DNA from 4 places in the Viridibacillus sp. KH_047 genome. Region 4 is predicted to be linked to each of the others. Evidence: riboswitches for the same ligand, from Rfam matches in the RefSeq annotation. Region 4 holds a riboswitch; each other region holds the start of a gene.
The links. Region 4 has a riboswitch for cobalamin ahead of AC3IS5_RS18270 (ABC transporter substrate-binding protein). Riboswitches for the same ligand answer to the same signal wherever they lie in the genome.
Positions count from the first base shown of each region.

Region 1: it holds a riboswitch for cobalamin, as region 4 does, so the genes downstream of both, AC3IS5_RS18835 (ribonucleoside-diphosphate reductase subunit alpha) here and AC3IS5_RS18270 (ABC transporter substrate-binding protein) in region 4, are expected to answer to the same signal.
Region 2: it holds a riboswitch for cobalamin, as region 4 does, so the genes downstream of both, AC3IS5_RS11040 (Ig-like domain-containing protein) here and AC3IS5_RS18270 (ABC transporter substrate-binding protein) in region 4, are expected to answer to the same signal.
Region 3: it holds a riboswitch for cobalamin, as region 4 does, so the genes downstream of both, AC3IS5_RS13510 (Ig-like domain-containing protein) here and AC3IS5_RS18270 (ABC transporter substrate-binding protein) in region 4, are expected to answer to the same signal.

Region 1 covers NZ_CM174479.1:3,849,759-3,857,394, forward strand. Annotated here, with positions in the region: gene AC3IS5_RS18820 (2-hydroxyacid dehydrogenase) at 1-859, opposite strand, end outside; gene AC3IS5_RS18825 (protoglobin domain-containing protein) at 983-2,278, opposite strand; gene AC3IS5_RS18830 (ribonucleotide-diphosphate reductase subunit beta) at 2,469-3,509, opposite strand; gene AC3IS5_RS18835 (ribonucleoside-diphosphate reductase subunit alpha) at 3,522-5,747, opposite strand; cobalamin riboswitch at 5,928-6,106, opposite strand; gene AC3IS5_RS18840 (PepSY domain-containing protein) at 6,342-7,523, opposite strand; gene AC3IS5_RS18845 (PepSY domain-containing protein) at 7,615-7,636, opposite strand, start outside.
Region 2 covers NZ_CM174479.1:2,205,788-2,213,423, forward strand. Annotated here, with positions in the region: gene AC3IS5_RS11025 (ABC transporter ATP-binding protein) at 1-203, opposite strand, end outside; gene AC3IS5_RS11030 (energy-coupling factor transporter transmembrane component T) at 176-1,057, opposite strand; gene AC3IS5_RS11035 (DUF4430 domain-containing protein) at 1,082-1,999, opposite strand; gene AC3IS5_RS11040 (Ig-like domain-containing protein) at 2,074-3,897, opposite strand; cobalamin riboswitch at 4,087-4,279, opposite strand; gene AC3IS5_RS11045 (hypothetical protein) at 4,439-4,597, opposite strand; gene panF (sodium/pantothenate symporter) at 4,747-6,192, opposite strand; gene AC3IS5_RS11055 (YhdT family protein) at 6,192-6,458, opposite strand; gene AC3IS5_RS11060 (putative hydro-lyase) at 6,944-7,636, opposite strand, start outside.
Region 3 covers NZ_CM174479.1:2,734,327-2,741,962, forward strand. Annotated here, with positions in the region: gene AC3IS5_RS13505 (hypothetical protein) at 116-313, opposite strand; gene AC3IS5_RS13510 (Ig-like domain-containing protein) at 495-2,303, opposite strand; cobalamin riboswitch at 2,533-2,711, opposite strand; gene AC3IS5_RS13515 (DUF4083 family protein) at 2,955-3,137, shown strand; gene AC3IS5_RS13520 (ABC transporter ATP-binding protein) at 3,208-3,987, opposite strand; gene AC3IS5_RS13525 (CAP domain-containing protein) at 4,124-4,966, opposite strand; gene AC3IS5_RS13530 (ion channel) at 5,236-5,460, shown strand; gene AC3IS5_RS13535 (methyl-accepting chemotaxis protein) at 5,757-6,578, shown strand; gene AC3IS5_RS13540 (hypothetical protein) at 6,782-6,961, shown strand; gene odhB (2-oxoglutarate dehydrogenase complex dihydrolipoyllysine-residue succinyltransferase) at 7,093-7,636, opposite strand, start outside.
Region 4 covers NZ_CM174479.1:3,726,147-3,733,782, reverse strand. Annotated here, with positions in the region: gene AC3IS5_RS18285 (GGDEF domain-containing protein) at 1-510, opposite strand, end outside; gene AC3IS5_RS18280 (YwiB family protein) at 732-1,169, shown strand; gene argS (arginine--tRNA ligase) at 1,169-2,836, shown strand; cobalamin riboswitch at 3,118-3,307, shown strand; gene AC3IS5_RS18270 (ABC transporter substrate-binding protein) at 3,438-4,394, shown strand; gene AC3IS5_RS18265 (FecCD family ABC transporter permease) at 4,391-5,386, shown strand; gene AC3IS5_RS18260 (adenosylcobinamide amidohydrolase) at 5,389-6,861, shown strand; gene cbiB (adenosylcobinamide-phosphate synthase CbiB) at 6,863-7,636, shown strand, end outside.

The DNA of each region.
Region 1 (7,636 bases), 120 kb from region 4:
TATGAGGAAGCGCTACAACATTTGGTAATGTCAATAAAGGATGATCAGTTGGAACTGGCTCCATTTCAAAAACGTCAAGTCCTGCTGCCCAAATTTCTTTATTTAATAACGCCTCATATAACGCTTGCTCATCTACAACTCCACCGCGTGCAACATTTATAAGAATTGCGCTGTTTTTCATCAATGCAATTTCACGTTTACCTATTAAGCCTCTTGTTTCAGATGTTAACGGAGTTAATAGCACAACAAAATCCGATTCTTTCAGTAACATATCTAGCTCTGCATACTCGAAACCATACTTCTCTTCAGCTTCAGGCTTTCTTGTACGATTATGATATAAAACTCTCATATCAAAACCCATTCCGCGTCTTGCTACCGCTTCTCCGATACGTCCCATTCCTATGACACCTAAAGTCGCACCATGAATGTCCATCCCTGTTAATTGGTTAACAGACCAGCCTGTCCATTTACCATCCCGTACTTCACGCTCCGCTTCTGGGATTCTACGAGCTGTTGCTAGCATTAGAGCAAATGCTAAATCCGCTGTAGTTCCTGTTAAGACATCTGGTGTATTCGTTACAATTACACCTTTTTCCTTTGCAGCTTTAATATCAATATTATTATAGCCAACTGCTAGGTTAGCGATTATTTTTAACTTTGGCGCCTCTTCAATAACTTCACGAGTTATTTGATCAGAAATCATGACCCACATTGCATCCGCTTCACCAGCTGCTTGTTTCAATTCTTCAGCGGACATCGGTTGATCCGCTGATGACCACATCTTCACTTCAGCTATTTCACGGAGTGGTGCAATGCCCTCCTCCGGTAAATGTCTAGTAATCCAAACTATGGGTTTCATCTAAACTGCCTCCTTTAAAGAACTTACTAAAAGCTTATCATATTCTCGAAATATTCCGATGAATTAGCAAAAAAAATGTCATCCTAGACAAATTCATTTTAACTAGGATGACAATACTATTCATTAAAACTTTCTCACCGTTGTTTCTAATTCAGTAGCTGCTTGTTTTAATTGTTCTGAAGTTTCACCAATAGTCGTTACGACATTCGATAGAGTATCCATTTGTTGTTCTACTTCTTGAAAATCTTGGATGGTTACATTTACAGCCTTACCGATGTTCTCAAATTCCTGCATTGATCTTTCATTTTCTTCAATTCCATTAGTTACAAGGTTTTGAATATCTTGAATAGCTGTTACTACTTGACCGGTTACACCACTGGACATACCAATTAAACTTGCAATTTGTTCGACAGATTTCTTCGTTTGATCTGCAAGCTTACGTACTTCATCAGCCACTACAGCAAATCCTTTACCATGCTCCCCAGCTCTAGCAGCTTCAATCGCTGAGTTTAATGCAAGTAGGTTAGTTTGGCCTGCAATATTTTTTACAATCTCGATTACTGCATGAATTTCAGATGAAGATGAATCTAACGCTTGAATCATTTTTGACATTTCATTTGTTTTTTCATTAATTTCATTTGTATGTTTTTTTAGTAGAAGCATTTGCTTATATCCTTTTTCCGATGCTTCTCGAGTACCTATTGCATCTTGAATACTGCTCTTCAAATGTTTATTCACTTCACTAGTACTTGCAATTAATGTATCAACAGACTCTGAAGTATGGAAAGAATGTGATTCTAAGTTACTAGAAATACTACCAATAACATTTTTTACATGCATACGCGTTTTTTCTTGTTGTTGTTCCAACAATTGATCTGAAAATTGATCGTATTCTTCAAGAACGATTTGTTGTTCAAAGCTAATTAATTTTTTTACAGAATCAATCACAGTACGTTCTAATGTAGTCTCTAACTCTAAGTCATATATTTTCTCGATTAACTTGTGTTCTAATTTTTGGAATGCGGCTAAATACCATTTAGGATATAATCCAATTCGAACATGCACTTTCGCTACACGAGCGCGTTTTCCGATAAATGTATCATCAATAACCCCATCGAACATTTCAATTACATGATGTCGTAATGTTTGACGTAACCTTTCACCAGAGCTATGTTGCTGAATAAGTTCCTTTAAAGAAGCAACGGTTTCAATTGATGCATAGAATTGCTCTACAATCTCGACTATATGTTTCTCTACTGTAGGTTTCAATTGACGTGCGATATGTAAATCTTCATTTCTTAAGTTTAATAAATCTATTTGGTGTAGACGTTCCTGATCGCTTATAAAAATCCCAGTTTTCGTTATGTCTACTTCCGGGAGAATCATCTTATTTATCTTATTACGTTTGAATGGCAACACAAACTCACCCCCTATAGTATCTATATATTTTACTAAACTATACCAAAAACATACACATTTATATCTATTATTTCGATATTCATTAAATTTTTTTTCTGGCACTATTAAAAATAGGTCCAAAGGCTAGTTGTACCACAAAAAAAATGAGCGCTCCCTATAGCGCCCATCTTCATATTATTTATTTCATTTTTTATAGTTCATCAAAACCATTATCTTGAACATTTACCTTCACATATTGACGAGAACGTTGTTCGAAGAAGTCAGTTTTCCCTAAATCAACATCTTCATAGGCTTTGATCCATTTCATCGGATTTTTGCGGTAGCCTTCGAAAGGTCTTTCATAGCCTAATTGTGAACAGCGTACATTCGTATAGAAGTAAATATAATCTTCTACATCATCTACATCTAAGCCATCAATTTTGTCTCCAATGACTTCATGGGCCCATTCAATTTCAAGTGCAGCTGCTTCACGAAAAATATCTTCAACTTGCTTAGCTCGCTCTGGCGTATCGTATTCAGGATACTCTTCTAACAATTCTTTATAGATTTTAACGAATAGGTCAACATGAAGCTGTTCGTCACGGTTTATATAGTTAATCATTGTACTCGTTGCTACCATTTTTTGATTGCGTGCTAAATGGTAGAAGAATGCGAAGCCAGAATAGAAAAATAAACCTTCTAAAATGACGTCATAGACGATGGAATTTAACATATGGTCGATATTAGGTTCTTCAGAAAATGTTTTATATCCTTTAATAACAAAGTCATTTCGTTTTTCAAGGACTGGCTCTGTACGCCAGAAATCAAATACTTTATCTTGCTCATCTTTTGATACTAAACTTGAAAGAATATATGAGTAAGAATGGTTATGAATTACTTCCTGCTGTGCAAGGATAATCATTAAAGCATTTAAGCTAGAATCTGTTAAATAATCTGCCACTTTTCCTGCATAGTCTGTTTGAACACTGTCTAACATTGCAAGTAATCCGATTGTTTTCATAAATGCTTCTTTTTCATTCGCTGTTAATGTTGGGAACTCTTTAATATCGTTCCCCATATTAATTTCGAAAGGAGTCCAAAAGTTACCTAGCATCTTTTTATATTTTGGATACGCCCAGCTAAAACGAACATCATCCCAGTTTAATATATTTGAAGAGCTCCCGTTTACAATACCTGTTGAACGGTTTGGAGCTGTTTTATCCATTAATTTTCGTTTTTCTAGTTTCGTCATCGTTAGTTCCTCCTAGCTTGCACATGATTCACATTCTAATAATTCAACCGATGTTGAGCGAACGTAGTATGTCGTTTTAATGCCTAGTTTCCAAGCGTTTAAGTGCAATTCTAATAGTTCTTTAGCTTTTACAGTGTTTTGTACATATATATTTAACGAAATACCTTGGTCGATATGACGGGCACGTGCTGCGTTTTGTTTTAAAGTCCAATTTTGATCAATAAAGTAAGCAGATTTGTAATACCAAGTTGTTTCTTGGTTCAAATCAGGAACAGTTACCGGGATCTTATAATCCTTTTTCTCTTCTGAATAAGATTTTTGGAAGATTGGATCGATACTCGCCGTACTTCCTGCAATAATCGATGTTGATGAGTTCGGCGCAATAGCTATTACATAACCGTTACGCATACCATTTTCAGCAACTGCTTGTTGTAATGCAGCCCACTTTTCACCTTTATATTGGCGTTTTGTGAAGTATTCTCCTGTTTGCCAGTCCGAACCTTCAAATAATGGATATTGACCCTTTTCTTTTGCTAATTCCATTGATGCTTGAATTGTTAAATAAGCAATTTGCTCATAAAGCTTGTCCGCAAATTCAACAGACTCCTCTGATTCCCATGCAATGCTCTTCAGTGCCAATAAATGATGCCAACCGAATGTACCAAGACCAATTCCACGATATCGTGCATTGGTGCGTTCTGCTTGTGGAACAGGAATACGATTTAAGTCGATAACATTATCTAACATGCGCACTTGAATTGGGATTAATCTTTCTAAAGCCTCAGCAGGGACAGCTCGTCCAAGGTTTATAGATGATAAGTTACATACAACGAAATCTCCAGGTTTGCGGCGCGTTACAATAACATCATCTTCTAATGTAATTGATTCGAACTTAGTAGCGCTCATGTTTTGGAAGATTTCTGTACATAAATTACTTGAGTAAATCATACCTTCATGTTTATTAGGGTTTTTACGGTTTACTTCATCACGATAGAACATGAATGGTACGCCAGTTTCTAATTGGCTACGCATAATACGTTTCATGATATCAATTGCTGGTACAGCTTCACGTGTTAATATCGGGTTCGCTAAGCAAGCTGCGTATTTTTCACGGAATGATCCTTGTCCACGCTTTTCGTCATAGTAATCTTCTAGATTAAAGCCCATTACTTCGCGAACTTCATGCGGGTCAAATAAGTGCCAATCTTCACGTGCTTCAACAGCCTCCATGAAAATATCTGGTAAGCTTACGCCTGTGAAAATATCATGTGCGCGCATACGTTCATCACCGTTATTTAATTTTAAATCTAAGAATGGGAATATATCTTTATGCCAAATATCAAGATAAATAGCAATCGCGCCTTGGCGTTGACCTAATTGATCTACTGATACTGCTGTATTATTTAGTTGTTTAATCCAAGGAACAACACCGCTTGATGCCCCTTTGAAACCACGAATGGATGAGCCACGGCTACGTACTTTCCCCATATAGACGCCGATACCACCGCCAAATTTCGAAAGTGTCGCAACATCAGTATTTGAATCATAAATACTTTGTAAGCTGTCATCCACTGTATCAATAAAGCAACTTGATAATTGACCATGTGTTTTACCTGCATTTGATAATGTAGGAGTAGCAGTCGTCATATATAAATTACTCATTGCCCAGTAGGATTCTTTAATTTTCGCAAGGCGATCTGTTTTTTCATTTTGCATTAGTGTCATCGCTATAATCATCCAACGCTCTTGAGGCAATTCGATTGGTGTTTTGTCAAAATCTCGAGTTACATAACGATCCAACAGTGTTTTCAATCCGATATATGTAAAGATTTCATCACGTTTGGGTTCAATCATTAAGCCAATCTCTTCAAGTTCCTGTTTTGTATATTCTTTTGTTAAAGCTGGATCATATAAACCTTTTTCGACAAGCTTCTCAACTTGTTTAGCAAATGCTGTGTATACCTGTCCTACTTCTAATTGGCGTACTGTAGATGCTTCTTTATAAACACCCGCCAATAATAAGCGAGCTGCAACGAATGTCCAATATGTGTCTTCTTCATCTAAAAAGCTTAACGCTTCTAGGCTCATCGCCTTCGTCCATTCAGCATCAGTGCCTTCTGGATTCTTATTTTCCCAGCGTTCTGACTTTCTAATAAGCTGACTAATTTCCTCTCTACCAAACTCTTCCTCTAATTGAGATAATAATATTGCTCTTTCATATGTCATTAATTGGACCATATCGTCGTCTCCTTTTTTACAAATATAAAAAGCGATGAATCTGCCTTCTTCGGCAGAGCCATCGCTCTAGGTTTTAAAATTGGAAACAGGCGAAATCACAACAAAAAAATACTTTTAAAATCAAAAGTAAATTGTTTAATGTAAAGTCTCTCGCTTCCACTTCTCAACCCCCGAAGAAAGTGTCGTCATGCGAAAAAGGCAGGTCTACTGGCTCATGCATCATCCAACTGTCACCCTTCCCAAGCATTGCTCAGTGGTTCATTGACAGTTGTCCGCATTCACAGTTGCGGGGACAGCTTCGGTTTCTCTACCGAATTCCCTTTTAAACCGTATATGGTACCTTTTTTCGCTCACATACTATATATTGTGTTTTACTGATTAATCTAATCTAACATATTGTGTTCCTGTCAGACAAGTGGAAATGCTAAATTAAAGTAAATGAAAGCAAAAGACCTACGAAAAATGTTTTATTATTTCCTATAATGTCTATTTTTATTTTTAAAAACAGGATGTTAGGATTGTTTTTAAAAATAAAATAATAAAGAACTACCCAAAAATCTATTTTGGGTAGCATAAAATCTATTTTAGTAAAAATTAGTCGTCTTCATACTCTTTTTCGAAGTCTAGAATAGCACCAGTTTTAGCATCAATTTCTAATTCGTATTCGTACATACCATCTTTAACTTCAATTTCATAAACGCCGTCTTCTTCATCTAATTCAATTTTAGTAATTGTCCCTTTTGCTTTTGTTAAAGCAATTTGAGAAGCTTTTTGCTCACCAATGAAAGGTGTTGCTGGATTATTTGGTGTTTTTGTAATTCTTTCTTTATCAGTAATCATAACTTTCCCAGTTATTGCATCGACATCGATATCATATTCATAATCGGTAGTTAAAATCTCAAATTCATATACTCCATCTTCACGGTCATACTCTGCTTTTTTCACTGTACCATTAACACTTTTTAATGCAATTGCTTTTGCTTCTTCAATACCTATTACTTTATTAGGTGTTGAAGGATTTGCTGTATTTCCAGTGTTAGGAGTACTTGGTTTAGTAGTTGTGATTACATCGTCAGCTACTTCTGATTCTTTTTTAAGTATTTTCCCTGTTTTTGCATGAATTTCAAATTCATATTCTGTTGTGCCATTAATAATTTCGATTTCGTATACGCCATCACTTTTATCTAATTTGGCTTTTTGTACAGTACCGCCGACATTATTTAAAGCTATTTGTTTCGCTTTTTCTAAACCAATTACTTTGCCAGTTACTACTTTTTTCGAAATCTTCTCTTTTTCTTTTTTCACAATTTTCCCTGTGTACGCATTGATATCAAAATCGTATTCATACCCAGCTCTAATGATTTCAATTTCGTAAATACCATCTTCTCGATCTAATTTGGCTTTTTTGACTGAACCTTTAACCGATTTTAATGCTATTTCTTTCGCTTTTGCTAAACCAATTACATTTTTATTATTTACTGTATTAGAAACTTTTGTTGTTTCTGTTTTCTTTTCTAGTAACTTTCCCGTTTTAGCATCTAATGTTAATTCGTATTCTTTACTTTTGCCTCGTACATCAATTTCATATACTTGAACACCTTTTTCTTTGTCCAACTCTACTTTATATACTGTACCTTTTACGTAGCTAAGTGCTTTTTTCGAAATTTCTTCTGAAGATAAAATTTTACCTGAGTTAGTTTGAATACCCGCTGCCGCAACTACTCCAGAGACTGCAAGTGATCCTGTAATTGCTAATGCCGTAATCATTTTTTTCATAATTAATTTCCTCCTCTTTGTTGATACTTATACTTTACACATTGAAAATGAAAGAATAAGGAGAATAACATTAGAATTTGATGAGAAATTATTAATCCCACGTAGTCGAAAGA
Region 2 (7,636 bases), 1.5 Mb from region 4:
GCATAAAGGATATTCCCTGATTTATCTCCATGAGGAGCTATCTCTCTTTTTAAGTGTTTTAACAATGTACTTTTACCACAGCCAGAAGTACCACAAAGGACAGCAAATTCACCTTCTTCAATTGTTAAATTGATATCATCTAATACTCTCTCTTGTTTATCTGGATATTGGAAATTTACATGTTGTATTTCAATGAGCGCCATTTAATTGCCTCCCGAATTTCAATTACAATAGGTATTACTATTAAACTAGCATAAGAAATATAAAGCCCAATGCTAATTGGAGTTAAAGTTAATTCAGTAAACGTTGGATAAAAATAATAAGTCGTCACACCAAAGTAACTGCCGAGAATATTCGCTAAAAGAAGAGTTAATATGATTCCTAGCAAAAAAACATCTCTTTTTTCAAAAACGAATAGTGAAAATGTGGAACGGTTTTTCAAGCCATAACCACGTGCTTTCATTGAATCAGCCGTCTCAATCGCATTTTCAAGTGCCCAAGTTATAAGAATGGATATGATGCGAATCCCGCTTTTTACTCTTTGCCAAGGATTGCCGGCTGAAATATCCATGCCAATTGTCTTTTGTGCATGTGAAATTACAGTAATTTGATGTTTAAAGCGCGGGACAAGGCGTAATGTTAATGAAATGACCAGCGCAAGTGCTGGAGATATCTTACCGAATAAATAAAGAAACTTATCTGATGTCATTACAACGTTATAACAACCAAACCAAAAAATGACTGAACAGATCATAATCGACATCGCAAATCCATAAACAATAGCCTCTAATGTTACAGCATTATAATCTATGTAAAATAGAATAATTTCCCCATTATGGCTAATAAGTGGATTAATAATTGCAGCGATAAAAAACATCGGTACGAAAAACTTTAAACCACTTATAAATGATTTTTTATTCAGTAATAGACTTAATGTTATAGCTCCAATACATGTAATAAATAAATAAACTGGATGCATATAGAACATCGAAAGTCCAATGACAGATGCAAAATATGCGAAAAGGACAATGGGGTGATACGTTTCAAATGCTTTCATGATGCTCATTACTCCTTTTAATCATTATCTGCCTATATCACGGCCTAAATCGACGGTATATTGAAATTGAATATTGTCTCCATTTTTCACAGTAACTGCGCTCACACCATAATTAGGTGTCTGCCCGTTTACAGAGTACATCCAACCACTTAGTTCACCTGCATCGAATTCATAAAGGTGATTAATCCCTTCGATATAGACAGAGCCATATTGATTGTCGCCAGCTCCTTGATATTCCATATGAATACCATGTTCTTTTGTAGCCCGCTTAATAATAGACCAAACCGTTTCGTCTTCGTCTAAGATTTCATATTTCGTAGACTTTAAAATCACGCCGTTTTTTGGTACGTATTTCTCACTTTGTAATGCAGGTTTTAACATATCCCAATGTGTTAACAAAGTTGCAGCACTAATAGATATAGTCACATATTCTTTTTTCTTTTCATCTTCTTTATTAGGCTTACTTGGTTTTTGTGCGACGTTATTATTTTCGGGTTTTTTATCTTTGTCAGGCTTTTGATCTTTTGATGGTTTTCTATCCTTAGATGGTGCTGGACTCTTATCTGGCTTTTCTTTATTTGAACTAGTCGAAGTATCTTTACTAGTTGTTTTCGAAGTTGATGTTGAATCTGTTTTAGGTGTGCTAGTTGGTTCTTTTTTTGGCGTTACCTCTTCTTCATTTTTTGGTTCCTTTTGCTTTGTTTCGGACTTTTCATCTTCTTCGTTTTTTGGCTTTTTAGAATCTATTGTTGAATCTTTTTGTTCCTTTGTTGGTTCTTCTCCTTTATCTTCTTTAACAATTACCTTAGTCTCTCTGTCTCCCTTAACACTTTGTTCTTGCTCAGTTTGATTATTATATTCTTCAACAGATTGAATCTTACAGCCTGTAATAATGATCAATGAGAGAATCATCATTAGCCATAATGGTATTAATTTTTTCATTTATCGCACCTCTTCTTATAGATGGGAATAGGGTGCTGGAGAAAAACTCCAACACCCTTCCTATTTCTTTCAAATTATTTCGTTTTAACGGTTACTTTTGATGCATTACTTTTGTTTCCGGCTTTGTCTTTGGCATAGACTGTCAATTTAGTATTAGCCTTTTGATTTTTAATTTTAACAGTAAATTGACCTTTACTATTTACAGTGCCTTTACCGATAGACGTTTTACCTTTTAATACATACACTTTTGCACCTTTTTCAGCTGTCCCTGTAACTTTACTAGTTGAAATTGTTACTTTTTTTACTGATGGTGCTTTAGGAGCGGTTTTATCAGCTACTTTTACTGTGTATGCTTTACTCTTATTTTTAGCTGCATCTGTGACATAAATTTTCAATGTTGAATTAGCTTTTTGCTTTTTGATTGTTAAAGAGTATGTGCCTTTCGTAGATGCAGTTGTTGAAGCTAGTAGCTTAGAGCCGTTATAAATCGTAACTTCCGCGCCTGCTTCAGCTTTGCCTTTAACAATTGTTGTTTGATCACTAACTATATTAGCTGTTGCAACTACTGGTGCTGTAATATCTTTAACAACTATTGAGGCATTGTTACTTCTTACACCATCAGCATTTTCTGCAATTGCAATAATATTGCTTCCAGCTGCTTGCTTTTTAATTGTTACGGAGAAATTCCCTTTAGCATCCGCTTTAGCTTTGTTCAGTAAATTATTGTTATTGTAAATATAAACAGTCGCATTCGCTGTAGCTTTTCCTTTAACAACAGTTGCGCTATCACCAATAGAATCCACTACAGGTGCAGCAATATCTACTGCGTAGAACTTGATAGACTCTGTAGCATCAGACATATCATAAATACGATTTTTTCCATTTTCAAAGCGATCATATGCAGCAAGTGCACGTAAACCTTGCTCCGATGACATTAGGTTTGGAATTTTAAGTGATAAACCGCTCTTTAATCCACCCGTAGCACTATCTACAAAACTTACTAGGTTAGAAACAGCCCAGTTACCATCACCTTTAATGAAACGTGGATCCGTCTTTGGATTTGTTTGATTAGACGATAAATTGATGATGAATTGAGATACTGTTTCAGGGCTGTCACCTTTTGCCCATTCTGAGTAGAATCCAGCTTGTTCACCTAATTCTTTGCCTAAATAATCATTTGCTTTTTCAACAGCTGCTTTTACCTTGGCATCATTTGTATAAGGTGCTAAAGTAGTAGCCGTCATAGACGTTGAATCTTTATCAGACCCATATGCTAGAGCCCACGCAAATGACCCATCTTCAAATTGATCTTTTACTAAATCATTTACTAATTTCGTTCTTGTAATCTCTTCGTATTTCGCTTCATTTGATAAATCATAATTTTTCGTATCAATAGCGTTTAAGAAATGAAATTTATTCCCATTAGTTAATTTTTTTGCTTCTTCAGTAGCCAAATATGTATCATACATGGACTTAACTAGATCATAGCCCCCAACATTACGTGGATCTTTGTTGATAGCTGTTAATGCAATAATGACTTTTGAATACTTACCAACGTCTTCAGAGATTTTGCCGTCTTTACTTTTAATCTCGTTAACAAGATTGTTGTAATAAGTTTCATAGTATTTAGATGGAACTGGAATGCTAGAACGAGCGAAATCTGTTACATAGTCTTCATCACCGAATGATGGGTTAGGCACTTGTTGCAGTAAAAATGCCGCTGTTGAATTTAAAACGTTCTTATAACTAACATCTTTCGCTGGTACTTGAACTGTCGCTGACGTATTTTCTGCAGCGTTTACTGTCGACAACAATTGTCCCGGTAGTTGTGAAAAGGCTAATAAACTTGCCATACCGATTGGTGCTACCCATTTTCTTACCCATTTACTTGTGTACATGTTGAAATCCCCCATATCTTTTTGTGAATTATTTCGAGTTTTTACTTCAAAAGGATAAACATATATATAAAAGGGCAAAAAAATATCCCTTTACACAATGTAAAGAGAATTTGGACGGCGAAATGCCAAAAAAATGTACAATTATACACAAAAAAGGCCTTCGATGCTCCAAATCTCCCCCTCGAAGATTGAAACTACATTATAAAAGCAGGTCTCCTGGCTTGTGTATCTATTTACTCTTGTCCCTTCCCAGCGCATTTAACATGCACCAGTGGTTCGCAACAATTTCATCCACACTTACAGTAGCGGGGCTGCATCGGATTTACACCGATTTCCCTATTAGCTTATGATGAACATAAGCACTCTTATAAGAAATATTTAATTGTCTATTCATCTAAAGTATTTCATAAAAGTATTAGAATGTAAATTATTTTTTTGTATTTTAGTAAGATTCAGATTTATTCCGCTTAAAGTCATAAAAAATCAACAAAACCCTACCTGTTTTAGCAACGGGTAGGGTTATTATAAAATTGCTATGGCATCAGACTTCGTAATCACCGCTTCCCTTCGTATGTTGATTGAATGCGTTTAATTGCTCTACTGTTAAGTTTCTCACGTAAAGATAAAAATTCATCGACTCCATACCATAATTTTCACAAGCTAGACAGTACGTTTCATAACCTTCTCTATACATTTCCATATAAACCCTCCTGTTATATAACAAATTAATTATTTTTTATTAATATATAACAGTTAGAGTTATCTGTCAATTAATTTCACAAAAATTATTAACCGATTTTTCCACAAAAAAACACCAAACTTTATAATTGAAAGTTTGGTGTTTCCCTATTAAATGATCGATTTTCCAGTATTAACTTTGTCCTTCGTAACAAGACTTACTACAACAAATGCTACTAAGGATAAAATAATCGGTAACGTAACCGTATGCATACCGAATACACTTGGCATTATTTGATCAATGTAGATATAAGATGAAATCCCGATAATCATTGATGCAATCGCACCGTATTTGTTTCCGGTTTTCCAATAGAGACCGAATACAACCGGCCATAGGAATACAGATTCCAATCCACCAAAAGCAAATAAGTTCAGCCAAATAAGTAAATCTGGTGGGCGTAGAGCTACTAGTACAACTGCGATACCAATGATAGTAGTGACATAGAAACTTACTTTTTTTATCTGTGCATCTGATGCAGTTGGTTTTATATAGTTTAAGTAAATATCTTTTACTACCGTAGAACTTACTAAAATAAGTAAAGCATTAACGGTAGACATAATGGCTGCCATTGGAGCAGCAAGAACAATTCCCGCTAAGTAAGGTGGTAATACTTTTAGCGTCAGTAAAGGCATCACTTTATCGCCTATTTCTACGCCTGGTAATACCGGACGTGCTAGTACACCGATTAAATGCATGCCAAACATAATTGTAGCAAGTGCAATTGTGCCAATAATAATGGCTAAATGCATGCCTTTTGAGTTTTTATATGACATTGCACGAACGGCAATTTGAGGTAAGCCAATTACACCTATCCCAATTAAAATCCAAAATGTCGATACGTATAATGGCGTTAAACTACGATCTGCCCCATATGGAGATACAAGATTCGGATTTTCAGCGACTAAATCACTCATTATATTTGAAATTCCACCACCAGCAATAACCGTTGCGACAAGTAAAATGATTGTTCCAATGAGCATTACAGAACCTTGAACTGCATCCGTTAATGCTACTGCACGGAAACCGCCAATAATCACATAAATTAATACAGCACCTGCAAAGATAAACAATGCAGCAGAATAGTTTAAGCCTGTTAATGACTCAATTAATCGCGCCCCGCCAATCCACTGAGCTGCCATAGATGCAAATAAGAATAAAATAATACTAACTGCTGATACAATGACAACTGTTTTACTTTGATATCGTTCACGTAAAAAATCAATTAGTGTTATTGCTTGATACTTACGTGCAATAATTGCAAATTTTTTACCGAGAATCATTAAAACGAAATAACCTGCTGGTAACTGTGCCATAGCCAAAAGAACCCAACCGAGTCCTGTATTATAGGCAACACCTGGTCCTCCTATAAAACTCCCCGCGCTACCGTATGTCGCCAACATTGTCATCGCAAGTAAGAAACCACCCATTTCACGTCCGCCAAGGAAATATTCTTGCAAGAACGAATTTGATTGCATAACTTGGCGATTTGCCCATATTCCAATTCCAAATATAAGTACTAGAAAAACCACTAATGGAATAATCACTTGCCATTGTATCATTTGAGTTCACCCTCCTCATCGTCAAATGGCACATCTTTGAAGAGGAATTTAATAACGAAAACTATTAGGATGACCATAAAAATAGTACCTGCAATACAGCTATAGAAAAACCACTCTGGAAAACCAAGTACATATGTATAAGAAGACGGATCTCCTGAGCCCATCCCATAAGCAAAGCCAAACCAAATACTAAAATTGATGATTACAAGAATCACCCCAATGATGGCCTCACGATGCGCAATTTTAAATCGCTTATCATTCATATAACAATCTCCTTTATGACGAATCACAACATATTAAAAATAAGTTGCTTTTATAATAATACGTTCTCATTAAAAAAATTGAAAGTATAGAGTTTAGTTTACATAATATTATTATGTAAACTAATGAAAAATACATATTATGTATATAAATATTTAATTAACATAAATAAGAATAAAAACTACAATAATTTGATTCCGAAGTATCTAAGAGTAGCCTATTTACTCAAATAGATTGAGAGGTTTAAGAATGAATAGCTATAAAAACAACAAAAAGGTCACTACAAGACGAAATTCAACATTATCTAGAACAAGTTAGAGGTGGCATCCCATTCGGCGCTGAGCAAGCTAATAAGTAGTTCATAACTCTAGCTCTGAACCTAATTAATATTGAACTTAGATTACAGTTTTGGCACAGTATTATAAGCAAAAGGTATATAAAAAAGCGCCTCCAAGTTAGCTTTCTAACTTGGAGGCGCTTTAATAACTTAAAGTATGCTTAATTTATCATCTTTTAAATCACTAATGAACATACAACCGGGTCCGTGCGTGATCATAATAGCTGGTTTACTTTCCATCGCTACTGCTTGAGGCGTAACACCACAAGCCCAAAATACTGGAACCTCGTCTTCTTTAATCGTTACAGCATCTCCAAAATCAGGAGTATTCACATCTGTAATCCCAATTTGGCTTGGATCGCCAATATGAACCGGTGCACCATGAACATCTGGAAAGCGAGAAGTAATTTGTACAGCTCGTATTGCGTCAGCATGTTTCATAGGACGCATACTAACAACCATTGGCCCTTCGAAAATACCTGCTTTTTCGCATGGGATATTCGTTTTATACATAGGTACATTACAATCTTCTTCAATATGTCTTACTGGAATTCCACTTGCAAGAAGTGGCGTTTCAAAAGTAAAGCTACACCCTAATAGGAAACATACCATATCGTCTTCCCAATAATCTGTAACATCGGTTACTTCTTCAGTGAAAACACCATCACGATATATTCGATATCTCGGTATATCTTTGCGAATATCTGCGCCAGCAGCAATAGAGTTAGGTGTAAATGACCCAATATCGGTTACATCCACTAGTGGACAAGATTTTGGATTGCGTTGACAGAACAACAAGAAGTCATACGCATATTCTTTCTTTAAAATCACTAAGTTTGCTTG
Region 3 (7,636 bases), 990 kb from region 4:
TATTTTTCTATGATTATTTTATCATATCACTTGCACTTAGAAATAAGCGAAAACAGCCGCTTAGATTCAATCTCTGATTGATGTAATTCCCTAATATAAGACAGTACAGCATATTTTATGTTCCCAGAAGAAGAAGAAGATAAATAGCTGCGTAAACAGGTAGTGCAATTGAAGTAATTAGATACATTGTCATCCCGCCTTTAGAAAGTCTTCTTTTCCACTTAGTTAATTTAAGCTGCCTACAATAAATAGCGCTAGAAATGAATATTAATAAAAAGGCTAAATCCTTAATATTTTCTAAAATGATAATCAAATAATCAGCTCCTTTTAGGTTTTGCACTAAGAGAATTATATTGTAAATATCCCCAAAACCCTTTACGTAATTTAAGCTTCTTCAAAACAATAATCAAGTTAGACAGCTCCAAATAAAAAAAGGGTAGTCCTAAAAGGCCGGTTTTTACCGACTTTTAGGACTGCCCTTTCTCACATGACCATTACTTTACTTTCACGCTCAGTTTGCTGCTTTTATTTCCTGCTTCATCTTTTGCGTAAATTGATAGTTTAGTATTTGCTTTTTGTTTTTTGATTTTCACACTGAAATTGCCTTTGCTTGATGCTTTAGCTGAGCCAATTTTTTTATGTTTACTATTGTATATTGTAATTGTTGCTTTTGCTTCAGTTTTACCTTTTACTTTTGTAGTTTTCGATGTAATTTTAGATACTGTTGGTTTTTTTGGTGCAATTTTATCTTTTACAGTTATTGTTTTTGTTACACCTTTATTACCAATTGTATCTTTCGTTTTAACGACTAATTTTACGTTCGCTTTTTGTTTTGGAATCTCCAGTGTATAGTTGCCTTTGCTACTCGCTTTTGTTGATTTTAGTTTAGAGCCTTTATAAATAGAAACAGTTGCTTTTGCTTCTGTAGTCCCTTTTACAGTAGTTGTTTTGTTTGAAATTGTCCCCACTGTGAGTTTCGTTGGTCCAATTTTATCTAATACAGTAATTGTTTTTGTTACACCAGCATTGCCAGCTTCGTCTGTAGTCTTTACGACTAATTTCACATTTGCCTTTTGTGCTGGAATCTTTAGCGTGAAAGTTCCTTTACTGTTAGCTTTTGTTGATGCAAGTAATTTAGTTCCATTATATATTGAGACTTTTACATTTGCTACTGTTGTTCCAGTTACTAAAGTTGTTTTGTTTGAAATTGTTCCCACTGTAAGTTCAGTTGGGCCATCAGTATCTGGATTTTCTACTGGTGGATTAGTATCTGGTACATCCCCAGCTGCTAATCTTGCAAATGTTGATTTCCCATTCAATGCGTCTGCTAAAGCAATGATTACTTGTTCAGTCGCCATTAAATTTGTTTTAGTATCTTTGATCATCCATTTAAATGAACCGTCTTCTAATTGGTAATCATCAATCATTTTTTCAAGAATATTAACTTTTTTACCGTCTTTTTCATAACTCCATTTGTCCGTTGTTAAATCTTCTCCAGCTGTTGCTAGTCCCATAATAATACTTGCCATTGAGTTCGTATTATTAACAAAACCATCTTTTTGATATTTTGCATGAATACCATCTACCGCTTTTTTAATATATTCATTAATTGTTTCATTCGACTTATCAGAAGTATTTAATAGCGTTAATGCAGTTAAATTCCAACCTGTTACATCTAAGTCATCAGATGAACCAAATCCAGAGAATAATCCTGTATTATTTTGTTTCTTTAAAATTACTTCTAAATGTTTGGCTTTATCATAGTCTGCATTTGCTAATCCTAGCGCAATTGATGCCCAAGATTCACCATATGCTGTGAAAAAGCTACCATCAGCCTTTTGTTTGTTTTGTAAATCTTCAACAATGTTGCGTTGTCCAAGGTTGGTAGGATCTAACCCTAAAATATAAGCACCTATAATAGTACCTGCGTCTTCATTTGAAGTGCTTGAAGCAGCCGTTTTAGGTTTTACCCAATAAGATTGTTCACTTGTAACTTCTGAGCCCTCTGCCCACTTGTAGTTTTTAATATCCATACCTAGTGCATACATTGCTGATAATGACCAGTAGCCACTGTGGGAACTAATTACCCTAGAACTAATAGTTTGGTTGTTAGTAATATAATATTGTTTTGCCTTTTCTAGTGAGTTCACTAGTTTTTCTTTGATTACTTGTGGTGATGTTGTTTGAGATGCATTGTCTTCATTGTTTACTACCGTAATATTTTCAGCTTGAGCTGTAAACGGCGATAGTAATGAAAGTAGCATAACAAAAGCTAACATCATACTGAATGAACGTTTCGACATTTGAATTCCTCCGATTTTATTAAGGTTTGTTGGATTCGGAATTCGGCTTTTTCATGCTAATCGACAAAATAACTTTCACTTATGTTTTAAATGATGAAATTTAAAAGTTCTTAACAATGAAAAAAGCTATTTCCCCATAGAGAAATAGCATAAATACAAAGAAATATAGGACAACAGTATTGTCTAATATAGATTGTTTTGCCGTAATCTCACTTTATTCCGAAGAGTAGATATACGCTATGAATTAGATAGGTCTCCTGGCTTATGCATCAATTTACTTTAAGGACCTTCCCGTATAAAACAGTGGTATTTCCTTATTTCATCAGCATTTACAGTTGCGGATACAGCTCCGGTATTTCACCGAATTCCCTTTTATGTATGTACTACACCTAATTCTGGCATACAATATTCACTTAATATAAACTTATCATAATATTGAAAATTAATCTATCGTATTTTGATTAATTTTTGATATTCAACTCATAACACATCAAATAATTATATAAATAAAGAAAAAGCGTATGTATATTTATATCGAAATTGTATATATCGATGAATCTATCAATATGTTAAGCACATGATTCCTGTTAAACATGTTAAAATCGGATTAATTACTATTTTAGTATCATGAATAATTAAGGGAGGAATTGCATGTTTAACGTTGGGGATATGCTTATTACTGTTATTGTAATAGCTTTAATTTTATTAGGTACGATTTCTTTTATGCTATTTGTTAGAAGAATCATTATTAATACAACACCAAAGAATGAATCTACCGAACTAAATGAAAAATTGGATAAGATTATCATGTTATTGGAAAAACAGTCTAAATAATTTGTATTCATTATAAAAAAACTAGCTATTGAATTTTATATAAGATTCAACAGCTAGTTTTTAGGTTAATTTAATTCAACTTCGATAATAATGGACGATTATTTTGCCAAATAACTTCTACTGGCATATCGAAAAATGCAGAAAGTTTTTCACTTGTTAGCATATTCACTGTACTTCCAGAAGCAAAAACTTGGCCCTTTTTTAATAATAATGTTTTCTGAAAAACCGGTAGAATTTCTTCAACGTGATGTGTGACATATATTATTGTTGGTCCGTTTTCTAAAGCCGCAATTTCACCAATTGTTTCTAACAATTGTTCTCTTGCTATGAAGTCAAACCCTGTCGCAGGTTCGTCTAATATGAGTAGCTCTGGATCATCCATTAATGCACGACCGATCAATATTCTTTGTTTTTCACCTTGCGATAAAGTTTGATAATCACGATCGGCATATTCAATACTCCCTAGTTTTTTCAATATGCTTATTGCCTTTTCTCGAATGATTGGTGTTGGCTTTTCGTATAAACCAATTGAAGCAAACGCACCTGAAAGAACGATTTCAAATGCACTATCATAGGGATTTAATTTTTGTTGTAATCCTGACGATACGAGGCCAATCTTTCTTCTAAGCTCTTCACCTAAAACGGATTTCCCAAACGTTCTTCCTACTACCTTTAAATCACCTTTAGTCGGAAAATAATAAGAACAGAGCATATTCAGCAAAGCTGATTTGCCAGCTCCATTTAATCCGTAAAGTACCCAATGCTCTCCTTTTTCTACTTGCCAATTAATATTTTCTAGAATCCATTGCCCTTCTCTTTTCAAACATACCTCTTTCATATGTAATACCATATCGAAAACCCCTTTATAAATATTCACTTCATTATAACTGAATATTCGAAAAAATATGATGTAAAAGAGAAGAAAGTTCAGAAGTTATCAAAATAGTAAACCCCCTCATGTTCTTGGACAAGAGGGGGTTTTATAACTATTTCGCGAAAATTTGAGTTCCATATGTTGGATATTGAGCGCCTTTACCAGAGACAACAATACCTATTCCAACTTTTTGATAATTAGGTGATAGAATATTTGCTTTATGGCCAGGAGAATTCATCCAACCATTCATGAAACTCGTTGCTGTTGGATAACCTGCCGCGATATTCTCTCCTGATGCAGATGTGTTATAACCTGATCCTTTAAGGAGGTTAGACCAACTTCCATAAGTTGGGCTTGTATGGCTGAAATAACGATTTTTCTCCATATCTAATGAACGAATTATCGCAAGCTTTGTAAGCTTTGGATCTTGCTTTAAAGGTTTCATATTCTTTTTTGCACGTTCTTTATTTAAAATAGTAACTATTTGATCTTGCATTTTTTTGTTTCCTAAATCAATGTAACTATCTACAAATTTACCAGATTTAATCCAATATAACTTGCTACCCTTTTTGACTTTGATCCAACCATTTGTATTTGCAGTGCTCACTTTATAAATTCCAGCTGCTAGTTTCGTTGCCGATTTCGATCCTTTTTCTTTTTTATAAGTCGTTGTTTTTTTAGAAAGATAAATATAATCACCAGTAAAACCGTCTTTTATCCACTTTTTATCTTTTGTTTGCATCCATTTGTCTTTAGTTGTTTTTATAATTGTAACTTTCTTTTTTGCAGGTACTGTAGATTTTCTTCCATATCCACCTTGCTTAGTAAACAACCTACTCTTTTCTGTAAGCGTAACTTGTTTTGTTTTTGAAGTACTTGCTTTAGCATATATAGGACTTGCTAAACTACCTAAAAAGATCATAGCCATGAAAATGACGCTTAGTTTTTTCAACATTTTATTCACCTTAATTCCTCCGGGAATCTAATTTTTAAAACGATATTTTCAATGTAATTAACACTCTCAATAGTTTTTTCGGAGAGTTCGTCATTAAATATAGTCGTTTTATTAATATCAATAATAAAAGAATCGTATAGACTACAATTTGTAATCACTATATCATATTATCAAATTTTTATGGGCACAAATCCCAAAAATAGTTTGATACTATTATTCTTTCAACCTTTCACAGATACTTAGACCTACTCTTTGAAAACTGTTCATTTATCTCCCATAAGGTAGAAGGATGGTCTATACTTAATCCCATATACTTTTGTGTTGTTAGTCTGATTCCAAGTGGTGTAGACACTTCACTCACAGCAACTACAAATCTGGGTAAAGTGTTTACGATGTTTTATTTAGCGGTTGGAGTAGGAGTTATGTTTCTAACATTACTGACTATTGGTAAGACGATGATTCAACTACGGATATTAAATTATTGTAAGTTTTAAGGTTGTCTTAAAAGACGACCTTTTTATTTTTTTGTAATAGTTTACTACTCAATTAGTTTCAACATTATTTACACTTACTTTTAAGAGGTTTTTTAGAAGTAGTTTCATTTTCCCTTTTAATTTCGTCGATACAAAGTAGTTTTTTCACAATTTCCTACTTTTGAATAATCGAAATATTTACTCTATATGTAATATAAGATATGATAAATATAGTTAAATTTATCTATAAACGAAATAATTATAGATATAAATTACTTATATCTGATAACTAGTATATAGAAGCGAGGTTTTTTATTTTGAATTTATTAGAAGTATTAAAACAAGCTACACCATACATACAAATGGCATTTAATAATGAAATCTTTGTAAGTATTGTTGAGCGAGATCAAAACAAGGTTTACTTTGCATCTCCAGGAACTAAAGTTGATCTAGGCGTAAAAACTGGTGACACTATGGAGATTACTGAAGAATTGCGACAAGCCTTCTCCGGGAAAAACGTTATGAGAGATATACCTGCTGAATTTTACGGGGTACTACTTCACACGAATATATATCCAATTAAAGAAAATGGTCATGTAATTGGAGCTTTTAGTTTAGTATTTTCTATGGAGAAACAAGAAAAGTTACAATCTTATATGGAGCATCTACAAAATGCTGTCATAGGTTTACAGGATAAAGTACATCTTGTTGCCTCTCATTCAGAGGAGCTAGCAGCAACAAGTACTGAAATTACTGCTCAATCTCGCCAAGCTCTTGCTGATTCAGAAGCTTCTCATAGCGTTACAGACTTTATCAAATCAATTTCCCAACAAACGAATTTGCTAGGGTTAAACGCTTCTATTGAGGCTGCGCGAGCAGGTCAGCATGGTGCTGGATTTAATATTGTTGCCCAAGAAGTACGAAAACTATCTCTAGAAACAAAGTCGGCTACCGAAAAGATTGAAGATTCTTTGAAAAATATCACACAAAATTTACAAGGTTTAATGGGCAGCATGAGTCAGATCAATTCCGCTTCAAACGAACAAGCTGAGCTAGTACAAGACTTCAGCTCTATTATAGAAGAACTAGGAACACTGAGTATTCAAATGGGGCAATTAATGAAAGAAACATTACGATGATTTTTATCACTCCATAAGTTTATAGAAAGCAATATACTTGAGCTCATTGATGTTATTTGTTTACCTTGCTTCGAATTCACCTTCACTCCTATATAGTTTCCTTTGTACATAAAAGAATTTATCACATTTGTCCGATTTTGTTGTCATATTCCCCTTGAATAAAGGAACGAATGTTCTTATAATAGATATAAGAGGTGAATCGCATGGAACGACATATTAATCCACAAAAATTGACTACTATTGAAACCTATCAATTACAGCGTATAGCGACAGAACTACTAAGTACTGCTTCGAAGGAAACCGTACTTTCTTCCTTGTCTATCTACGCCTGTTCACAAAAGCAACATTGCCCATCATTAAAAACAAATGTTAAAATAACGTGATTGTAATCTTAGAATTAAGTTATTTTTTCATCCATTCCCACTTCTCTTTATACCTAATAAAAATAAGCCCTGCACACTCTCAAAAGGTGTGTAGGGCTTATTACTTTCTTACATTAAGTTAAGTCTATAAATCAAGATTCTAATAATAGATCTTCAGGGTTTTCAAGTAATTCTTTTACAGTTTTTAAGAATCCTACAGAATCTTTACCATCAATAATACGGTGGTCATAAGATAATGCAACGTACATCATTGGACGAATTTGTACTTCATCACCAACAGCGATTGGACGTTTTTGGATTGTATGCATACCTAAGATAGCTGCTTGAGTACCATTCATGATTGGCGTAGACATTAATGAACCGAATACACCACCATTAGTGATTGTGAATGAACCACCTTGTAGGTCAGCGATTTGTAATTTTTTGTCACGTGCTTTTTTAGCAAGACCACCGATTGCATCTTCGATTTCTGCGAAGTTTTTACGATCGCAATCGCGAACAACTGGTACTACTAATCCATCGTCAGTAGATACAGCAACACCAACATCATAGAAGTTATTTAGGTGGATTTCGTTACCTACGATTTGAGCATTAACGTATGGATATTTTTTAAGTGCAGCAACTACTGCTTTTGTAAAGAATGACATGAAACCAAGACGAGTACCATCATGCTTT
Region 4 (7,636 bases):
AATATAAAAAAGCGCCGTTTGAATTACATTTTGTAAGCCATGTGTCCAAGTATCTGAAAGAATATAGAAAACGATGCAAACTTGGAAAACGATATAAGTGAAATAGAAATAGATATTGCGTAAAGTAATTGGTTTTTTTATTGAGATAAATGCGATAACACCACCAATTACTAAAATATTTAACCCTGCAAAAATAGACGTTTCTGACAAGCCAAACACATAAATTCGAAAAATCCCAATGATGAGCGAGGACAGAGCAATGGCAATTGGGCCTCCAAGCAATCCACTGAGTAAGATACTAATAAAACGACTATCACTAATAATATCATTTTGGTAATGTACAGCCGTGCCCATCAAAAGTAAACCGGTAAGTCCAGCTACAAGACCGACAATCCAAGGTTGCAGCTCAATAAAGCTATCTTGATAATGTTCTAAAGACTCATATAACCAATATGAAAATATAACAAAAGTAAATAAAATCGAAAAATTAATGACTAATTCGAGCAACATATAGATTCTCTCCTACCATTTTATTCCTCCATTATAACATTCAATTTTACAAGAAAAATTAAAATAATTATGTTTTCCCTATAAAACGACATAAGGGAGTTAGAGGGAGTGATTATAAAGAATCCACTATTTGTCTTAAATTTACTTGCACCTTGAAAAAACAAGCGAATCTAACCTATAATAAGAAGGTTATATAAAGAATGGAACGGAGGCCCATAAGTATGGCTAGTGAACTTAAAGCACCCGTAAAATTAAAGTTAAAAACGACAATTCGACAATCTGAAACAGAAGCTGAAACTTATGAGCTTTGGTCAGAAGGTACGATAGTTCAAAAAAGGGACCAAACGTACTTACAATATGAAGAAGTTCAAGAAGATAAACATATTCGTTCAACTTTAAAATTCGGTAATAATGAGGCAGTTATTCTTCGGAATGGTGATGTGAAAATGCGTATGCCATTTTTACTTAATCATGAACAAAACGGTCATTATGATAGTGAATTCGGTGCATTACCAATCGTGACGTATACGAAGGACATGCTATTCGAGCGGCATGACAGTAAAACGAGCGGACGATTTTATTTAAACTATGATCTAATCGTTGGTGGACAATCAGTAGGCGATTATACTTTAGAAATTAATTACTCGGAGGGAAAATAATGAACGCAGTAGAACAAGTGCAACATGCGATTAAAGAAGCGCTTCTTGCAGCAGTATCAAAAGCAGGTCTTTTAGAAGATACATCAACATTGAATATACACTTAGAAACACCAAAGGATAAGACGAATGGCGACTATGCAACTAATATAGCTATGCAACTTACAAAATTAGCCAAAAAGCCACCACGTGCAATCGCTGAAGCTATTATTGAAAACCTTGATACTACAGGTACTGCTATTGAGAAAATCGACATCGCAGGTCCTGGTTTTATGAATATTGTGCTACGCAAAGACTATTTAGCGGAAGTAATCACAACTGTTTTAGCGCAAGGCGCTGAATATGGACGTTCTCAAGCTGGCGCTAATGAAAAAGTACAAGTTGAATTTGTATCAGCTAACCCAACTGGTGACCTTCACTTAGGACATGCCCGAGGAGCATCTGTAGGGGATTCATTATGTAACGTTTTAGACTTTGCAGGATATGATGTCTCACGTGAATACTACATCAATGATGCAGGTAATCAAATCAATAATTTAGCAGCATCTTTAGAAGCTCGTTACAAACAAGCATTAGACTTAGAAGCTACTATGCCTGAAGACGGTTATCATGGTCAAGATATTATCGACATCGCAGGTAAACTAGCTGCTGATTTTGGTGATTCGATTCTAAGTAAGTCAGATGAGGAGCGCTTTGAATTTTTCCGTGAACATGGCTTGAAATTAGAGCTTGGTAAATTACAAAAAGACTTAGCAAACTTCCGTGTAGACTTTGACGTTTGGTATTCTGAGACATCACTTTATAAATCAGGTAAAGTTGAAAAGGCTTTAGAAAAACTTCGTGCGAATGGTCATGTATTTGAAGAAGAAGGCGCTACTTGGTTCCGCTCGACAACATTTGGCGACGACAAAGATCGCGTACTTATAAAAAATGACGGCTCTTACACATATTTAACACCAGATATTTCATACCATGAAGATAAAATTCAACGTGGCTTCACTAAACTTATCAACATTTGGGGAGCTGACCATCATGGTTATATCCCACGTATGAAAGCGGCAATCGAAGCACTTGGTTACGATCGTGACACATTAGAAGTTGAAATCATTCAAATGGTGAACTTAATGAAAGACGGCGAAAAAGTGAAAATGAGTAAACGTACAGGTAACGCGGTTACTTTACGTGAACTTGTTGAAGAAGTCGGCTTAGACGCAGTACGTTACAACTTTGCAATGCGTGCGGGTGATTCACATATGGACTTTGACCTTGACCTAGCTGTTAAGCAATCAAATGAAAACCCTGTATACTATGCACAATATGCACATGCTCGTATTTCTTCAATCTTGCGCCAAGCAAAAGAACAAGGCTTAGCAGCATCTGAAGAACATTTAGATCTTCTTAATGCAGAGAAAGAAATTGATGTCTTGAAAAAAGTAGGGGACTTCCCACAAGTTGTTGCGGATGCTGCGAAGAATCGCACACCACACCGTATTACTAACTACATTCAAGAACTAGCAGCAACTTTCCACAGCTTCTACAATGCTGAAAAAGTATTAGATGCTGACAATAAAGATCGCTCAGAAGCACGATTATCTCTAATTACAGCAGTTCGTACAACAATTGCCAACTCACTAAAACTAATTGGCGTATCAGCACCTGAGAAAATGTAATTATAAAAGGAACCTTTTTGCTACAGATGCCGAATAAGCTGATGAAACTAAGAGGTACTTATAAAAAGACTATTCGCACTGAAAAAGTGTGGAATAGTCTTTTTGTTTATATAAAGAACAGATGAAAGATAAAGAATGATTTCGGCTAGTTAATGAGAAAATGGCTAGACTTCATCGATTTATGTCACAAGGTATTATTACTAATAATTCCATCAAGCCTATTAACAACTTGGACAAGTATTTAATTTTCTGTATAATTGTACAAGATGTAATAAAAAATTGTATATGTGAAACATGTTGGTTCTTTACTTTGATTTAGTAAAGAGAAAAGGGAAGTCGGTGCAAATCCGATGCGGTCCCGCCACTGTATGTGTGAGCAAGTCGTAATTTGTCACTAAAGCATAGCGCTTTGGGAAGGCACGGCAAGCTGTGATCACGAGCCAGGAGACCTGCCAACATGGAGACCACCAATTAGAACTACGCGGATAGAAATGGTGTCAGTAAAAGTGCATTTTTGAGTACTGCTATGTATAAATTCACTGTCATCGTATCTCTCGTCGTAAAACGAGAGATTTTTTTTATGAAAAAGGAGGAAATGTAAATGAAGAAAATATGGCAATTTAGTTTAGTGTTTGCTTTAGCACTAGGTGTGTTAGTAGGCTGTGGCCAAACGGATGATGCAAAGAAAAAGGAAAATAGTGAGCCAGCAACAGAGCAACAGGTAGCAGGATATCCATTAACAGTGACTGATGCACTTGGCAATGATGTGAAATTTACAGAAGCACCAAAGAGCATTATTACTCTAGTACCAAGTAATACAGAAATTCTTTTCGCGTTAGGATTAGAAAAAGAAATTACTGCTGTATCGGATAATGATGATTATCCTAAAGCTGCAACGAAAAAAGAAAAAGTCGGTGGGATGGAATTTGACGCCGAGAAAATTATTAGCTTAAATCCAGAAGTTGTATTTGCACACGAAACACTTTTAGGTACTTCTGAAGCAGGTCTCCAACAATTACGTGATGCTGGATTGAAAGTTTTTGTTGTAAAAAACGCTGGAAATTTTGATGAAACGTATAAAACAATTGAACAAATAGGTCACATTACTGGTAAAACGGATGAGGCTAAGAAGATTACTGATGATATGAAAGCAAGAGTAAAAGAAGTGCAAGCAAAAGTAAAAGATGTAAAACAAAAATCCGCATTCGTCGAAACATCAGATGAACCTGATATTTACACAGCAGGTAAAGATACATTTGTGCAAGAAATGTTTGATCTAGCTAATATTAAAAACGTCACAGCAGATCAAACAGGTTGGTTCAAAATTGACCCTGAAGAAATTGTGAAACGTAATCCAGATACAATTATTGTGAAATACAACCATGTAAAAGATATTGTTGAGAAGGTGAAAAAACGTCAAGGGTTCGATAGTATCACAGCTGTTAAAAATGATGCAGTTGTTCAAGTTGATGCGAACTTAACAAGTCGTACAGGTCCTCGTCTTGCTGAAGGCTTAGAGGTCATTGCAAAAGCAGTATATCCAGAGGCTTTTGAGTGAAGAAAACACTTTTAGGGTACATCATAGCCATTTTGATTTTAATTGTTAGCATTTGGCTAGGTGTATCAATTGGTTCTGTTAAAGTACCAATTAGTACGTTATGGAATACGGCAGCGGATCCAACAGCAACGAATATATTGTGGAAAATACGCATGCCGCGTGTTGTGCTTGCAGGTTTAGTAGGAGCCTCACTGGCAATTGCGGGTGCGGCTTTCCAAGGATTGCTGAAGAATCCTCTCGCCGATCCGTATACGTTAGGAGTGTCATCTGGTGCCTCGGTAGGTGCTGTGGTGACGCTCTTTTTCGGCATTTCGACCCCTGTTTTTGGTATATATACATTACCAGCCTTCAGCATGCTAGGGGCCTTATTGGCGATGATGGGTGTGATGGCTTTTGCACGTTTAATCGATCGTACTATGAAAATGGAAACACTGATTTTGACTGGTATAATCGCTAGTTCGTTTTTAGGTTCGGTTATTTCATTGCTAATCGCCTTAACAGGTGATGAGTTACGGCAAATCATTGGGTGGCTTATGGGAAGCGTCTCAATGCGCGGATGGCCGTATGTCAAAATGGTGTGGCCTTTTGTACTCATCGGTTCGTTTTTATTATGGTTAAACCGTCGTGAATTAAATGCGATGTTATTTGGAGAAGAACGCGCCAAGTATCTTGGTGTTGACGTGAAGAAAAGTAAAATTCTGATATTAATAGGCGGATCTATGTTAACAGGTGCTGCAGTTGCAGTGTCTGGAACAATTGGCTTTGTTGGACTCGTTATACCGCATATGACACGACTTTTATTTGGCGCAGATCACCGTCATTTATTACCTTTATCGTTTTTAAATGGAGCATCATTATTAATTGTTTGTGATTTAGTTGCTCGTACGATTATTTCGCCAACAGAGTTACCAATAGGTGTCATTACTGCACTTATTGGTGCGCCAGTATTTTCATATATCTTTTTCCGACAAAGAAGAACGAAAGGTGCGTAAGTATGCTTACTGTAGAAAATATTACTGGTGGCTATGACGCCACCAGGCCAATAGTTCAAGACGTTTCGTTTACCGTGAAAAAGGGCGAAATTCTTGGCGTATTAGGACCAAATGGTAGCGGCAAATCCACATTGTTAAAAGTGATTAGTGGTATCTTACCTTCCACAACTGGTCAAGTACTCATTGAAGAACAAAATATTAAACATTTCTCACCGAAGGAATTTGCGCGCAAAATGGCTGTTTTACCACAGCTTCATGCCCATGCATTTTCGCATACAGTACGTGAGACAGTAGCTTTAGGACGTTATCCACATCAAAATAGTTGGTTTTCGACATGGTCAGAACAAGATGAAAATGCAGTAAAAAAAGCTATGAAGCAAACGGGTGTGGATAGCTATGAACATACAAACCTCGAATTTTTATCAGGTGGGGAGCAACAACGTACATTTGTAGCACAAGCACTTGCTCAGCAAGCTGATATCTTACTTTTAGATGAGCCTACGAATCATTTAGATATTGCACATCAACGACAATTGCTAGATATGATTCGTATAGAAGCAGTGCAAAATGGTTTAACAGTTATCTCTGTTTTTCATGATATGAACTTAGCTTCACTTTATTGTGATCGCCTATTGTTAATGGAAAAAGGACATGTAAAAGCTATTGGAGAACCACATGAAGTGTTGAAAGAACAGCAAATTTTAGAAGTATATAATACGCGTGTTTCAAGTTATCCGCATCCAGAATTGCCAAAGCCACAAGTAACACTAATGCCAACAGCTACGGATGAACGTGAATCCTATATAGTGACAAAAGAACAATTCAAAATAAGAGATGAATTTGTTGAGCTTCGTACGGAATTTCCTTTAAAAACCGTTTCCTCAGCTGTTCACAATGCTGGTTTTGGATGGTTCCAATCATTTGTTAATCGTGCAGTTGATTTGAGTTATATGTGTGCGGATGCACAGGAAGAATTAAAAAGTTATCTTGAACAACATAATTTTTTGCCATCTAATACGGTGGCTATGATGACTGCAGTTGCAGCCAAGCATGTTGTTATTCGTGAATTTTCAAACACAACCGGAAGTATTATTGTTGCAGTTACAGCTGGTGTTGGGAATGCAGTAGATGTTTCAAGGGCACATGAAAGAGTGAGTAAACCGTATATTGGAACGATTAATACTTGGGTCATTATTAATGGGAAACTAACAGAAGAATCCTTTATGCAAGCAATGATAACGGCAACTGAAGCGAAGGTAAAAGCAATGCACCAAGAAGAAATCATGGATCCAATATCCAATACGATTGCAACTGGTACATCAACAGATAGTCTACTAATTGCTGCGACTCAAAATGGGACGTTTATGGAATACGCGGGACCTATCACAGATATTGGAAAGTTGATTGGTCAAGGGGTTTATGAAACAACAGTTACGGCACTACAAGATTACAAACGCGCCAAGAGAAGGTTATAAAATGTTAGCACATATAATCGCTTGTACGATTGGAATAGCCTTAGATTGGTTAATAGGTGACCCACCGAAAATGCCACATCCTGTACGCTGGATTGGCACACTAATAGCTAAACTAACAGAGCGTTTGAATAAAGGGGAGCATCGTAAATTAAATGGGCTTTTACTTGTCTTAATTATAGTAGGTTTAACAACTGTAATTACCTTTGCTGTAATTTATTTTGCATATTCTATCAATGTTATTCTAGGTATTTTTGTAGAATCAATATTAATAGCTATAGGTTTAGCAGGGAAAAGTCTCAAACAAGCAGCAATTGAAGTGTACGATCCACTTGCATCAGGAGATTTGCAGGAAGCCCGTATGAAGTTATCTTGGATTGTAGGGCGTGATACAAATCATTTATCGGTACCTGAAGTAACGCGAGGTGTAGTAGAAACTGTGTCTGAAAATACGAGTGATGGTGTAACAGCACCACTATTTTGGGCGTTTTTATTTGGCGGTGCTGGCCTATGGATGTATAAGGCAGTTAATACGCTTGATTCAATGGTCGCTTACAAAAATGAACGTTTCGCAGATTTTGGATACGTAGCTGCACATGTGGATGATGTACTAAATTATGTGCCAAGTAGAATGACGGGTTTATTGCTTATGCTTGGTACAAAAAATGAAAGTGGAAAACCATTTGCATATCGCATGAAAGGATGGCTGCGTGATGCAAAAAAACATCCAAGTCCAAATAGTGGTTGGCTCGAAGCAGCTACTGCATATCAATTAGGC